Regions from separate parts of the Micromonospora sp. NPDC005291 genome, predicted to be linked through region 1. Evidence: riboswitches for the same ligand, from Rfam matches in the RefSeq annotation. Region 1 holds a riboswitch; each other region holds the start of a gene.
The links. Region 1 has a riboswitch for cyclic di-AMP ahead of ABZT18_RS13650 (hypothetical protein). Riboswitches for the same ligand answer to the same signal wherever they lie in the genome.
Positions count from the first base shown of each region.

Region 1 (4,042 bases):
TCAGTCCGGGCATTCCACGGTGACCCTCCGTATGCCGCTGCACAGCCGGGCACCGGCGCCACCACGACGTGGCGCCTTCGGCCGGCCGGGCCGGGCACTGACCGTCCGTGATCGAGCGGTCGTCAGCCAGCGATCCGCCGCACCTGTCGCCGCGTTTCCACGGCAACGGTGAACCGACCGGCACGCTGACCCGTACCCCGCACCGGATCGTTGGGAGTCTCGCCTTGGGTTCCGACCACACCCGCCCCGCTCCGTCCGCCCCGCCCCGGGTACGACGGATCCTCGTCATGACGGTGGTGCCCCTCTTCGTCGCCACCGTGCTCGCCGCCGTGCTGCTCTGGCCGCGGGGTGGGTCCCCGCAGACCGACGGCGGAGCGGACGTGCCGCGCCACCCCGGCACGGTGACCCGGGTGGTGACCGAGCCATGCCCGCCGGTGCCGTCGAGCCCCGAGGGCACACCGAGGGTCGGTGCCGGGCCGTGCGGCACGGTCGACGTCCGGGTGGACGACGGGCCGACCGCCGGCCAGCAGGTGCGGACACCGGTGCCCGACGGCCCCGGCGCGCCCCGGGTCGAGGTCGGCGACGAGGTCATCCTGGTCGAGCTCACCGACCCGACCGATCCCACCGCCAGCAACTGGAACATCGCCGAGCATCAGCGCGGCACCCCGATGGTGTGGCTGGCGGTGGTCTTCGCCGCCGCGATCGTCGCGTTCGGTCGGTGGCGGGGCCTGGCGGCGCTCGCCGGGCTGGCCGCCAGCTTCGCCATCCTGCTCACCTTCGTGCTGCCGGGCATCGGCGCAGGCAAATCACCCCTGCTGGTGGCGGTGGTCGGCGCGGCCCTGATCATGTTCGTGGTGCTCTACCTGACGCACGGGGTCACCGCGCAGACCTCGGTCGCGGTGCTCGGCACCCTGGGAAGCCTGGTGCTGACCGGTGTGCTCGCCACCATCGCCACGGCCGCAACCCACCTCACCGGCTTCGGCAGCGAGGATGCGACGACACTGTCGATGTTCCAGGGCGACGTGGACCTGCACGGCCTGCTGCTCGCCGGGATCATCATCGGCTCGCTCGGGGTGCTCGACGACGTGACGGTCACCCAGGCGGCCACCGTCACCGAGTTGGCGAACGCGAACCCCGGGCTGACCCGGTTGCAGCTGTACCGTGCGGCCACCCGGGTCGGCCGCGCGCACATCGCCTCCACTGTCAACACCATCGTGCTGGCGTACGCGGGCGCGTCGCTACCCCTGCTGCTCCTGCTCACCGCCGACTCGCGGCCGATCGGGCAGATCCTCACCAGCGAGTTCCTCGCGCAGGAGATCGTCCGCAGCGCGGTGGCCACACTCGGCCTGATCGCCGCCGTGCCACTGACCACCGGACTGGCCGCGGTGGTGACCACCGCCGGGCGCACGGATGCCCCTCCGTCCGCCGACGCTCCCGCCCCGCGACCCCAGCCGGCCCGGGCGGAGGCACTGGCCGCACTCATCTCACCGCGAACAGGTCGACCCGGCGAGCCGGATCCGACGCGGACCTCACCCCCACACACCGCCACCGACCGGTGGCCGGAGCCGAACAGGAGCACAGATACGGCATGGTGACACTCCTCAGCGTGACCAGTTTGGGCATCCGCCCTGAGAACCGCGTCACTGGTCACTCAACGCCATGGCGAAATGACACTTTTGGTCGACATCAAGGCGTAGCTCACCAGGCCGACTCTCGGGTAACCTCGCTGCCGGTTACCGATGAAGGCGCGAAGCGGCGCCTGCGGTGCCACCGCCCAATCGCCAACCGGCGAGCCGGGGACCCAGGTACGTGGGGTGAATCCGCGTCAGCGGTAGGGGCCACTTCCGCCCCGAACCCGTCAGCTAACCCGGTCGGCGGTCGACGGAAGGGAACATTGTGACGGCACCCCTACGCCGCTGGTTGACACCCGTGGTGGCCGTGATCGCCGCACTGACCGTGCTCGCCGGGCCCCTCCCGGCCCATGCCGCCCCGACGACCCCCACACCGTCCGGGCACGAGGAGGACGGCGAGCCCCAACTGCTCAACGACGTCATCGAGCAGGCCAACCGCGACTACTCCGCCGCCAAGTCCAAGCTGGACAAATCCAAGAAGCGACAGCAGGAGTTGGCGCTGGAGGTCGACCGGGCCAAGGCCGACCTGGATGCGCTGGCCCCGCAGGTCGGGCAGATCGCCGCCCAGGCGTACCGGACCGGCCGGATCGGCGCGATCGCGATGCTGCTGGAGAGCGACGCCCCCGACTCGTTCGTCCAGCGCGCCTCGGTGCTCGACGAGATGAACATGGTCAACGAGAAGAAGCTCTCCGAGGTCAACACGGTGAAGGCCCGCGCCGAGCAGGCCAAGCTGGCCCTCGACACGGAGGTCCGCGAGCAGCAGAAGCAGACCGCCCTGATGGCGAAGCGGAAGAGCGAGGCGGACAAGGCGCTCTCCCTGGTCGGCGGAAAGGGCTTCACCGGCGGCCTGGTGGATGCCACCTCGCCCGTCGCCCGGCTCGGCCCGGGTCGCACCTCCGACGGTGACTGGAAGCCCCAGTCGTGCAGCGAGAATGACCCCACCACGTCCGGCTGCATCACGCCTCGCACGCTGCACGCGTACAAGGAGGTCAAGCGGGCCGGCTTCAGCCGGTTCGTCGGCTGCTACCGCTCCGGCGGGCCATGGGAGCACCCGAAGGGCCGCGCCTGCGACTGGTCGCTGCAGAAGAGCGGCTTCGCCCCGTGGCACAACGAGGACACCCGGACGTACGGCAACAACGTCGCCGCGTTCCTCATCCGGAACGCCGACCGGCTCGGCATCTACTACGTGATCTGGAACCGCCAGATCTGGTTCCCGGCGACCGGCTGGAGTTCGTACAGCGGGCCGTCGAACCACACCGACCACGTGCACATGTCGCTGCTCTGACCCGCACGATGCCCCGTCGAGGGCCGTTCCGCGTCGCGGGACGGCCCTCGACGCGTCAGGCTGCGGCGGGCGCGGCCGGGTCGGTCGACCCCGCCGGCACGTCGAGCGTCGCGAAGCCGGCCGGCACGGCGGCCACCGGGCGTACCGCTCCGGCGGCGAGCCGATACGACACGCCCACGACCGCGCACCGCCCCTGCGCCACCTCGTCGGCCAGCACGGGCGACTGCCCCAGCAGCGTCTCGACCGTCTGCGCGATGTGGATGTCGACGATTTCGTCGATGTCGTCCACGCCCTCGGCTTCGGCCCGGCGCAGGCTGGGCAGCACGGCGTCGACCACCGCCCGCAGGTGCCCACGAGGTGGGGTGCCGGTCGCGGCGACCTCCCGGGCCGCCTGCACCGCGCCGCACGAGTCGTGGCCGAGCACCACCACCAGCGGGGTGCCGAGAACGGTCACCGCGTACTCCACGCTGCCGAGCACCTCCGGGCCGGCGGTGTGCCCGGCCGTACGGACCACGAACAGGTCACCCAGCCCTCGGTCGAAGATGATCTCGGCGGCCAGGCGCGAGTCGGAGCAGCCGACGATCACCGCGAACGGGTGCTGCCCGTCTGCCACGGCAGCCCGGTGCCCGGCATCCTGATTGGGATGGCGTGGGGCACCGCTGACGAAGCGTTGGTTGCCGGCGGTCAGCTCGGCGTACGCCCGGGTCGGCTCGCTGGGCGCAGACGCCCGGTCGGCGGTCCGCTGCGGACCCGGCTGCCCGCCGGGTGTCCCGGGTTGACTCATCCCCGCACCTCGTCCTCACGCATCTGACCTGGTCAAGCGGCTTTTCAGCCGTGCCGGCGGCGGTCGCTGGCACGGGCTCCACCGTCACACGCACCGTAAGTCGCGTCAAGGTATGCGTGATATAGATTTCATACGTTGACCCCGGTCCGACCCTGGGTAACGTCCCGAGGGCAGGACGGACGAGACTCCCCTGCGGGCAGGGCGGACATCCGGAGAGGCGGTCAACGATGGCGAGCACGGCAACGGGCGACACCGGTGGCGGGCGGAACTGGACATTCCTCACCAACCACGGGCACGTTCTGCTGGCCCTCGGCCGCGACCCCACCGCCCGGCTGCGCGACG
Region 1 covers NZ_JBEXGR010000008.1:23,332-27,373, forward strand. The annotation lists gene ABZT18_RS13645 (YibE/F family protein) at 225-1,595, shown strand; cyclic di-AMP (ydaO/yuaA leader) riboswitch at 1,762-1,892, shown strand; gene ABZT18_RS13650 (hypothetical protein) at 1,897-2,916, shown strand; gene ABZT18_RS13655 (carbonic anhydrase) at 2,972-3,700, opposite strand; gene ABZT18_RS13660 (MarR family winged helix-turn-helix transcriptional regulator) at 3,928-4,042, shown strand, end outside.

Region 2 (4,042 bases), on a different contig from region 1:
CGATACCTTCAGCTACACCGTCCAGGCCCGCTGCTCGCCAGCCGAGGCGGCGGCGTTTCTCAGCGACCTGACCCGGCAGGGTGAGCTGCACCCGCTGATCGTCCGGGTCCGCCGACTGTCGCCCCGACCCGGCGCACGGGCCAGCTACACGATCAACGACCGCCTGGCGGCCGGGCCGCTGCACTTCCGGACCACCTACCACGCGGACGTGCTGATCAGCGAGGACGACGAGATCGTCACGGTGGCCCGCCAGTGGCCGGCCACCACGGTACGCAACCACACCCGGCTGCGCGCCGAGCCGGACGGCCTGGTCCGGATCGACGTCGAGATCACCCTGAGCGCGCCGACGCTGCTGTTCCGGTACGCGTTCCGCCAGGCCCGGGTCGCTCACCTCGCCCTGGCCACCCGGCTCGGCGCGGCCCTCGACCGCGCAGGCGACCCCCCACCGCCCGCCTGACCCGCCCGCACCCCGCGCACCCCGCACCCCGCACCCCGCACCCCGCACCCCGCACCCCGCACCCCGCACCCCGCACCCCGCACCCCGCACCATGATCGTGCTTGATCGTGGATGTAGTGGCCTTCGGGCAGCCTGGAGGCCACTACATCCTGGTTGCAGCGCGATCACGACTCGCCAGGATGGGTCGCGTCCCGCGCCGCCGGCCCCACGGCTTGTAGGTGGACAGCACCGTCGCGATGATCATCAGGCTGGTCGACACCGCGGGTGCGATCACCAGGTCGGCGCGATCCCGCGCGGGCAGGGTGGCGCCCACCGCACCGGCGTGCCGCAGATTCGGGGTGAGCAGGAAGAGCACCAGCCCGACCATCACCGTGGTGAGCACCAGCTTGACCAGCACCCAGCGGTAGCGCAGCAGACCCCACGGGGTGAGCAGCGCGCTGGTGACGCCGATCAGCCAGACCAGCACGCTCAGCGGCGCGAACAGCACGGTGCCGACCAGTGCCGCGACCGGATACATCACGGCCGGGTCGGCGCCACGCTGCACGGCGATGCCGAGGGTGAGCAGCACCAGGTCGGCGCCGAGCCAGCCGAGCGAGGTGACCAGGTGCAGGGTGAGCAGCCCCTTGCGGGCGATGGGTGGGATCCGTCGCATACCGCGATGCTGCCCGCCGACGCTGACCGGGTCGTCCGACGGCCGGCGACATCAGGGGTACGCCCTGTGACGTAGCCGTGGTCGGTGCCCCCGTGTGTGGGAGGCACCGACCACGGATCGGTCAGTAGACCGACAGGTGCACGTGGTTGGTGTGGTCGCTGGACGGGTCGCCACCCGCCCCGCTGTACGACTTCCACCCGCTGCTGGGCAGCCAGATCTGCCTGTACCAGATCACGTACAGCACGGCGAGCCGATCGGCGTTGCGGATGAAGTACGCGGCCAGGTTGTTGCCGTAGGTCTTGTCGCCGCCGGTGGCGTCGCTGCCGAAGCCACCCTTCTGCGCGGCGAAGTCGCAGGCCCGGCCCTTCGGGTGTTCACCGGAGCCGCTGGGGCGGTGGCAGGAGACGTACCGGGTGAAGCCAGCGGCCTTGGCCTGATTCAGCGCGTGCAGGGTGCGCGGGGTGATGCAGCCGCTGGCCGGGGTGGGGTCGTTGACGCTGCACGACTCCGACGGCCAGGAGCCGTCGGAGTTGCGCGGTGCGGCCGTCGCGTTGGCGGCGGAGGTGCCCCGGTTGGAGCCGGTGTCCACAGTGGTCCGCGGCTTGGGCGTGGTGGCCACGGTCAGGGCCCGTTCGGCCTGCTCCTTGCGCTTGGCCATCACCGCGACCTGCTTGCGCTGTTCAATGATCTCGCCGTCCAGGGCGACCCGGGTGCGGTTGGCCTGGTCCTTGGTGGCGAGCAGGTCGCGCAGCACCCGGTCCTCGTTGGCGGCCACCGCGTCCAGTGCGGCGGCCCGATCCATGAAGCCCTCGGGGGTGTTGCTGTTGAGCAGCGCCGACATCGCGCCGAGCCGGCCGGTGCGATACGCCACCCCGGCGATCTCGCCAACCTTGCCGCTGCGCTGGTCGAGCTCGGCCTCGGTGGTCTTCAGTTGGGTGGCGAGCTGCTGCTGCCGCTGCACGGAGGTGTCCAGGGCGCGCTTCGCGTCCAGGTAGCCCTTGCTGGCCGCGTCGAGTTGGGCCCGCAGCGCCGGGGTGCCGCCCTCTTCGTCGGAGTCGGGTGCGGCGGCGGCCCGGAGGCCGCTCGGGGGTGCGGCCGAGGCGGCGCCGGCCGGGAGCGCGACGCTGAGGGCGAACATCGCGACGATCAGGGCCGCCAGTCGGGCGGAGGGTGGTCGTGCTGGTGCCACTGCGCATGTCCTTCCGTTAGCCGCCGACCGGGTTAGCTGACGGGTTCGGGACGGAAGATCCCTACCGCTGACGCGGATGCACCCCAGGAACGTGGTTCCCCGGTTCGCCACTCGGGCGATTAGGCGGCGACCATCACCGGCGCCGGGAGGGCGCCGCCTGGTGGAGGCCGGGACCGAGCCTACCGGTGCCGGTGGGGCAGTTGCAGCCGATGTGACGGACGGTGCGTACGTCGTCACGGCAATATCCGGCGAAGCCGAGGAAAGCTCCCAAAAGGCTGTCACCACTCGACCGGGCCGCAGGCCCCGGAGGCGGCGCTGGGCTCGATCTGCAACGTCGCGTGCTCGATCCGGAAGTCGTCGTGCAGGGCCGTACGCGCCGCGGTGAGCACCGCGCCGACCTCCGCGCCGGGTGCCATGGTCAGGTGTGCGGAGGCCACGTCCATGCCTGAGGTGAGCGTCCAGACGTGCAGGTCGTGCACCTCGACCACACCGGGCACTGCGGCCAACCGGTCGTGCACGGCGGTCACCTGGAGGTGTTCCGGGGCGGCCTGCACCAGGATGCGGACGGCGGCGCGGGCCAGCCGCCAGGTGCGCGGCAGGATGAACACGCCGATGGCGACCGCGACCAGTGGGTCGGCCCACCACCAGTCGGTGGCGGTGATGAGCAGTGCCGCGCCGATCACGCCGAGCGAGCCGAGCAGGTCGCCGAGCACCTCCAGGTAGGCGCCCTGGAGGTTGATGCTCTCCCGGGCGCCGACACGGAGCAGGGCGAAGGCGACGATGTTCGCGAGCAGGCCGAGCACGGCCACCGCGAGCATCGGGCCGGCGATGACCTCGTGGGGGTCGCCGAAGCGGCGGATCGCCTCGATCACCACGTAGACCGCGACGCCGGAGAGCAGGACGGCGTTGGCGAGCGCGGCGAGCACCTCGAGTCGGTAGAGCCCGAAGGTGCGTTGCGGGTCGCCGGTGGCGCGCCGGGTCGCGGTGATCGCGGCGAGCGCCATCCCGATGCCGAGCACGTCGGTGAACATGTGCCCGGCGTCGGAGAGCAGGGCGAGCGAGCCGGTGTGCAGGGCGGCCACCGCCTCGACCACCATCAGGGTGGCGAGCAGGCCGAACGCCGCCCAGAGTCGACCCCTGTGCCGATGTGCGGCATTGGCGACCGACCCATGGTGGTCATGACCTGCGCCCACGAGATACACCCTCCGCTGCCAGTCAGGACCCGGTCAAATGTATGCTCACATCGCTATGTATGCAAGTGTACGGCCGGCGACGCTCGCCGGCAGCCACCAGCACGGATCAGCCGGTCGGGTCGATGGTGGTGAGTCGCTGAGTGGCCCGGGAGAGCGCGACGTACAGGGTGCGCACCCCGGCACCCGGATCCGCCCGGATCTCGCTCGGTGCGACCAGCACCACCGCGTCGTACTCCATGCCCTTGGCCTCAAGGCTGGTCACCACCTGCAACCTTGGTGCGTCGAGCGCGCCGAGCCAGCCGACGACCTCGTCGCGGCGGGGGACCGGCGTGATCACCCCGACGGTGCCCTCCACCTCGGCCAGCAGGCCGGCGGCCGCCTCCACGATCGCCGTCTCCAACCCCGTCGCGGGCACCACCAGCTCGACCGGATCGACCCCGGTGGAGCGGACGGCGGTCGGCAGCGGCAGGTCAGGGTAGAGCCGGCGGATCTCCGCCGCCGCCACCGCGAAGATCTCCGCCGAGTTGCGGTAGTTGGTGGTGAGCGTGAAA
Region 2 covers NZ_JBEXGR010000026.1:77,254-81,295, reverse strand. The annotation lists gene ABZT18_RS27565 (SRPBCC family protein) at 1-457, shown strand, start outside; gene ABZT18_RS27560 (hypothetical protein) at 600-1,109, opposite strand; gene ABZT18_RS27555 (hypothetical protein) at 1,231-2,247, opposite strand; cyclic di-AMP (ydaO/yuaA leader) riboswitch at 2,304-2,434, opposite strand; gene ABZT18_RS27550 (cation diffusion facilitator family transporter) at 2,577-3,491, opposite strand; gene ABZT18_RS27545 (AAA family ATPase) at 3,598-4,042, opposite strand, start outside.
Region 2: it holds a riboswitch for cyclic di-AMP, as region 1 does, so the genes downstream of both, ABZT18_RS27555 (hypothetical protein) here and ABZT18_RS13650 (hypothetical protein) in region 1, are expected to answer to the same signal.

Region 3 (4,042 bases), on a different contig from region 1:
GGTCGATCCGGACCAGCCCGGTGGCCGGGGTGCCGGTGTCCAGCCGAGGGGCGTGCAGCAGGTTGAAGTAGTGCGTCCAGTCCCAGTACGGGCCCGGGTCCCAGTGCATCCCGCGCACGGTCGAGGCGACGGTGCCGGGCACGTTGTCGTGGCCGATGATGTGCTGGCGGTCCAGTGGGATGCCCAGCCGCAGTGCCAGGTGCCGGACCAGCTTCGCCGAGGTCCGGTACATCGCCTCGGTGTACCAGGTGCCCTGCGCGGCGAAGCCCTCGTGTTCCAGGCCGATCGACTTGGCGTTCACGTACCAGTTGCCGGCATGCCAGCCGACGTCCTTGGTCTTCACGTGCTGGGCGACGTGCCCGTCGACCGAGCGCAGCGAGTAGTGCCAGCTCACGTACGTCGGGTCCTGGACGAGCTGCAGGGTGGTCGCCCAGCTCGCCTCGGTGTCGTGGATGACGATGTACTCGATCTTCTGCCGCGCGGGCCGGTCGGAGAGGTCGTGGTTGCCGTAGTCGCCGTCGCCGAACGCCTCGTAGGGTGCCGGGATCCACTCGCAGGAGATGGTGCGGGGGCATTCCAGCCCGTCCGGGCGAGCCAGGCGGCGCAGGCCCAGCCGGTCCAACCAGGAACGCTGCGGTTGCACCGCGCGGGCCGGCAGTGTGATCCGCTGGCCGTCGTCGGTCACCCGGGTTTCGCCGGCACCAATGGTGGTGAAGACCTCGTCGGCGAAGGCCGCCGCGGCGTCAGCGCTGTCCGCGCCGGCGTAGCGGGCCACCGCGCCGTACCAGGCCGCCGGGTCGGTGTCGGCACCGACCGGCGCGCCCAACTCCCTCTGGTACGCCCCGAGCAGCGCGGCGCCGCCCCGGATGTTGACGCCCGCATCGGTGCGCAGTGCCTCGGGGGCGGCGCCGGTCAGCGCGGCGGCGGCGTCCATGGTCTGCAACGCGGCGGCGGGCGGCGCGGGATCCTCGGCCGGTCGGGGGGCGAGCAGTCTCGCGGAGCGGGAGTCGTCGCCGCGTGGGTCCTCGGTGCCGGCGTCGTGGTGGCCGCGCCCGGGTAGGGCGGCCACGTGCCGGGCGTCGGTGAGGTGCATCGGGCCGTAGCCGCCGCTGGTGCTCGGTGTGCCGGCGTTGCTGTCCCAGCGGGACTCCAGATAGGAGACGGCGAGCAGCACGACGGTCGGCACACCGTACTCGGTCGCCGCCGCGGCGTACTGCTGCTGGCGGTCGGCGGTGGGCGCGGCGGCGGCCGGGCCGGAGGGTAGCGGAACCGCGGTCGCGGCTGCGACCACGGCGGCGGCGAGCAGTGCGCGCCGGCCGGTCGACAGGGTTGAATGGCGCATCGAACCCCCTAGATGTTGCGGGTGAAGGTGAGGTCACCTTCGCGCCGCCCGGGAGTCTGCGTCAATACCTTTCCATGTATCGAGGTGTTAGGAAAAAAATCTTCACACACGGTCGGTGAACCTTTCGGATCGGTACGGAGTGTCACGGCCGCACGGGTTGCGGATCGGTAACAGCCGTCTCTACTCTGGTCATTTGTCGGCCCGATAGCAGGTCCGCCCAGCCCGGGCGGTAACGGACCGACACCGCCGAGTCGCTTCCGAGCGAACCGGGGACCCAGGTTTTCCCGGGGTGAATCCGCAGCCATTGCGGTAGGGCGCCAACTTCCCGCCCGAACCCGTCAGCTAACCCGGTAGGCGGTCAGGAAGAAGGAGTACGGAACCCGGTGGCACTCCATGCCCCGCGGCCGTCGTCCGAGCGGTCGGCGTCAGCCGGCCCGACGTCGATCGTGCCGCGCCCACGCTGGTCCCGCTTCACCACGGCCCTCGCCGCACTGGCCGGCGTCGCCGTCGTCCTGACCGGCAGCGCCACGGCGGCCCACGCGGACCCGTCCGTCGCCGAGATTGAGCGCCAGATCGACGCCGACTGGAACAAGCTCGAACCGATCATCGAACGCCACAACGCCACCCGAACCGACCTGGCTGCCAAGCGCAAGCAGGCCGACGCGCTGGCCGCCCGGATCGCCCCGCTGGAGCGGGAGGTCGACGCGGCGATGGACAAGGTCAGCGCCCTCGCCGTCCGTGCCTACAAGGGCGAGAACGTCTCCACCGTCAACGCGATGTTGGGCAGCCGGTCACCCACCGAGGTGGTCGGCCAGTTGGAGATGCTCGACCGGTTCGCGCACAACCAGCAGCAGGACGTGCGGCAGGTCGCGGACCTGCGCGACGAGCTGGCCCAGCAGAAGGCGCCGCTGGACGAGATGGTGGCCCAGCTGACCCGCACCGAAGCGCAGTTGGCGGCGAAGAAGAAGCAGATCAACGAGGAGATCGACCGGCTGCAGAAGCTGCGCCTCAAGGTGTATGGCAACGGTGGCGGCGGTTCGCTGCGCCCGGCGCCCTGCCCTGGCAGCTACCCCGGCGGCGCCGCGGGCACGGCCGTCAAGTTCGCCTGCGCCCAGATCGGCAAGCCCTACGTCTGGGGTGCCGAGGGCCCGAACTCGTACGACTGCTCCGGGCTGATGCTGGCCGCCTGGGCCAAGGCTGGCGTGTCGCTGCCGCACAACGCCGCCGCGCAGAGCCGCGTCACCAAGGACGTCAGCAAGGCCAACCTGCGCCCCGGCGACCTGGTCTTCTACTACAGCGACATCCACCACGTGGGCATGTACGTCGGCGGTGGCTGGGTGGTGCACGCCTCGCAGGCTGGTCAACCGGTCAAGATGAAGAAGGTCGACGACGGCCCGATCCACAGCTACGGCCGCCCAGGCTGACCCACTCCTCACGAATGAGGGCCCGTCGCGATCCGTTCGCGGCGGGCCCTCGTCGTGCGTACAGGGATCAGCGGGTGGGCCAGGCGCGCCAGCTCTGCCAGGCGCGGCTCGGCGTCGGCCCACGTTGGCCCTGGTAGCGCGAACCGTAGACCGCCGAGCCGTACGGGTGCTCGGCCGGCGAGGAGAGCCGGAAGATGCAGAGCTGGCCGATCTTCATGCCCGGCCAGAGGGTGATCGGCAGGTTCGCCACATTGGAGAGCTCCAGCGTCACGTGACCGGAGAAACCCGGGTCGATGAAGCCGGCGGTGGAGTGCGTGAGCAGCCCGAGCCGGCCCAGTGAGCTCTTCCCTTCCAGCCGGCCGGCGAGCTGGTCGCCCAGCGAGATGACCTCCAGCGTCGAGGCGAGCACGAACTCCCCCGGGTGCAGCACGAACGGCTCGCCGTCGGGCACCTCGACCGCCGATGTCAGGTCGTCCTGCTGCATCGCCGGATCGATGTGGGTGTAAAGGTGGTTGTTGAAGACCCGGAACAGCCGGTCGAGTCTCACGTCGATGCTGGACGGTTGGACCAGGGTGGGCTCGAACGGCTCCAGGCCCAGCGTGCCGGCCTTGATCTCGGAGACCAGGTCGCGGTCAGAGAGCAGCATCGGACCACCATAGCGAGGTAGGCGGTGACCAGCGTGTCGAGGTCGCTCTTCGTACATTTGTTCGATAGAATGTCCGCATGGCTTCCTGGTCCGAATTCGCCGCCGACGAGCCCCGACTCGCCGACGGGATCCGCGTTCTCCTTCAGCAGTACGGGCCGGGCTTCGGCTATCTGGCCACGGTCCGCGCCGACGGCGGACCCCGGGTCCACCCGGTCTCCCCGGTCATCACCGACGAGGGCCTCTTCTGCTTCATCATCGACTCTCCGAAGCGCCGTGACCTCGAACGGGACGGCCGTTACGCGCTGCACTCGTTCCCCCCGGAGGAGAGCGACGACGAGGCGTACGTGGCGGGGCGGGCCCATCCGGTGACCGATCCGACACGGGTGGCCCGGCTGGCGCAGGGCGCCCGTGCGGAGCCGCAGGTCGACTGGCGGCTGTTCGAGTTCACCGTCGACGTGGCGATGCTGACCCGCCGCGAGCAGCACACCGCGGGCATTCCGGGTCTCGCGCCGGGTCGGCCGGCCGTTCGGGTCTGGCTCGACCCGCACGCCCCGTCGGCGGCGGCCGCGCCGCTCGTCGTACCGCAGGCGCGCCCGACCCGTCTCAACCGCGACGTCCAGTACACGGCCG
Region 3 covers NZ_JBEXGR010000023.1:7,237-11,278, reverse strand. The annotation lists gene ABZT18_RS25730 (peptidoglycan recognition family protein) at 1-1,342, opposite strand, end outside; cyclic di-AMP (ydaO/yuaA leader) riboswitch at 1,577-1,713, shown strand; gene ABZT18_RS25725 (NlpC/P60 family protein) at 1,726-2,766, shown strand; gene dcd (dCTP deaminase) at 2,834-3,412, opposite strand; gene ABZT18_RS25715 (pyridoxamine 5'-phosphate oxidase family protein) at 3,490-4,042, shown strand, end outside.
Region 3: it holds a riboswitch for cyclic di-AMP, as region 1 does, so the genes downstream of both, ABZT18_RS25725 (NlpC/P60 family protein) here and ABZT18_RS13650 (hypothetical protein) in region 1, are expected to answer to the same signal.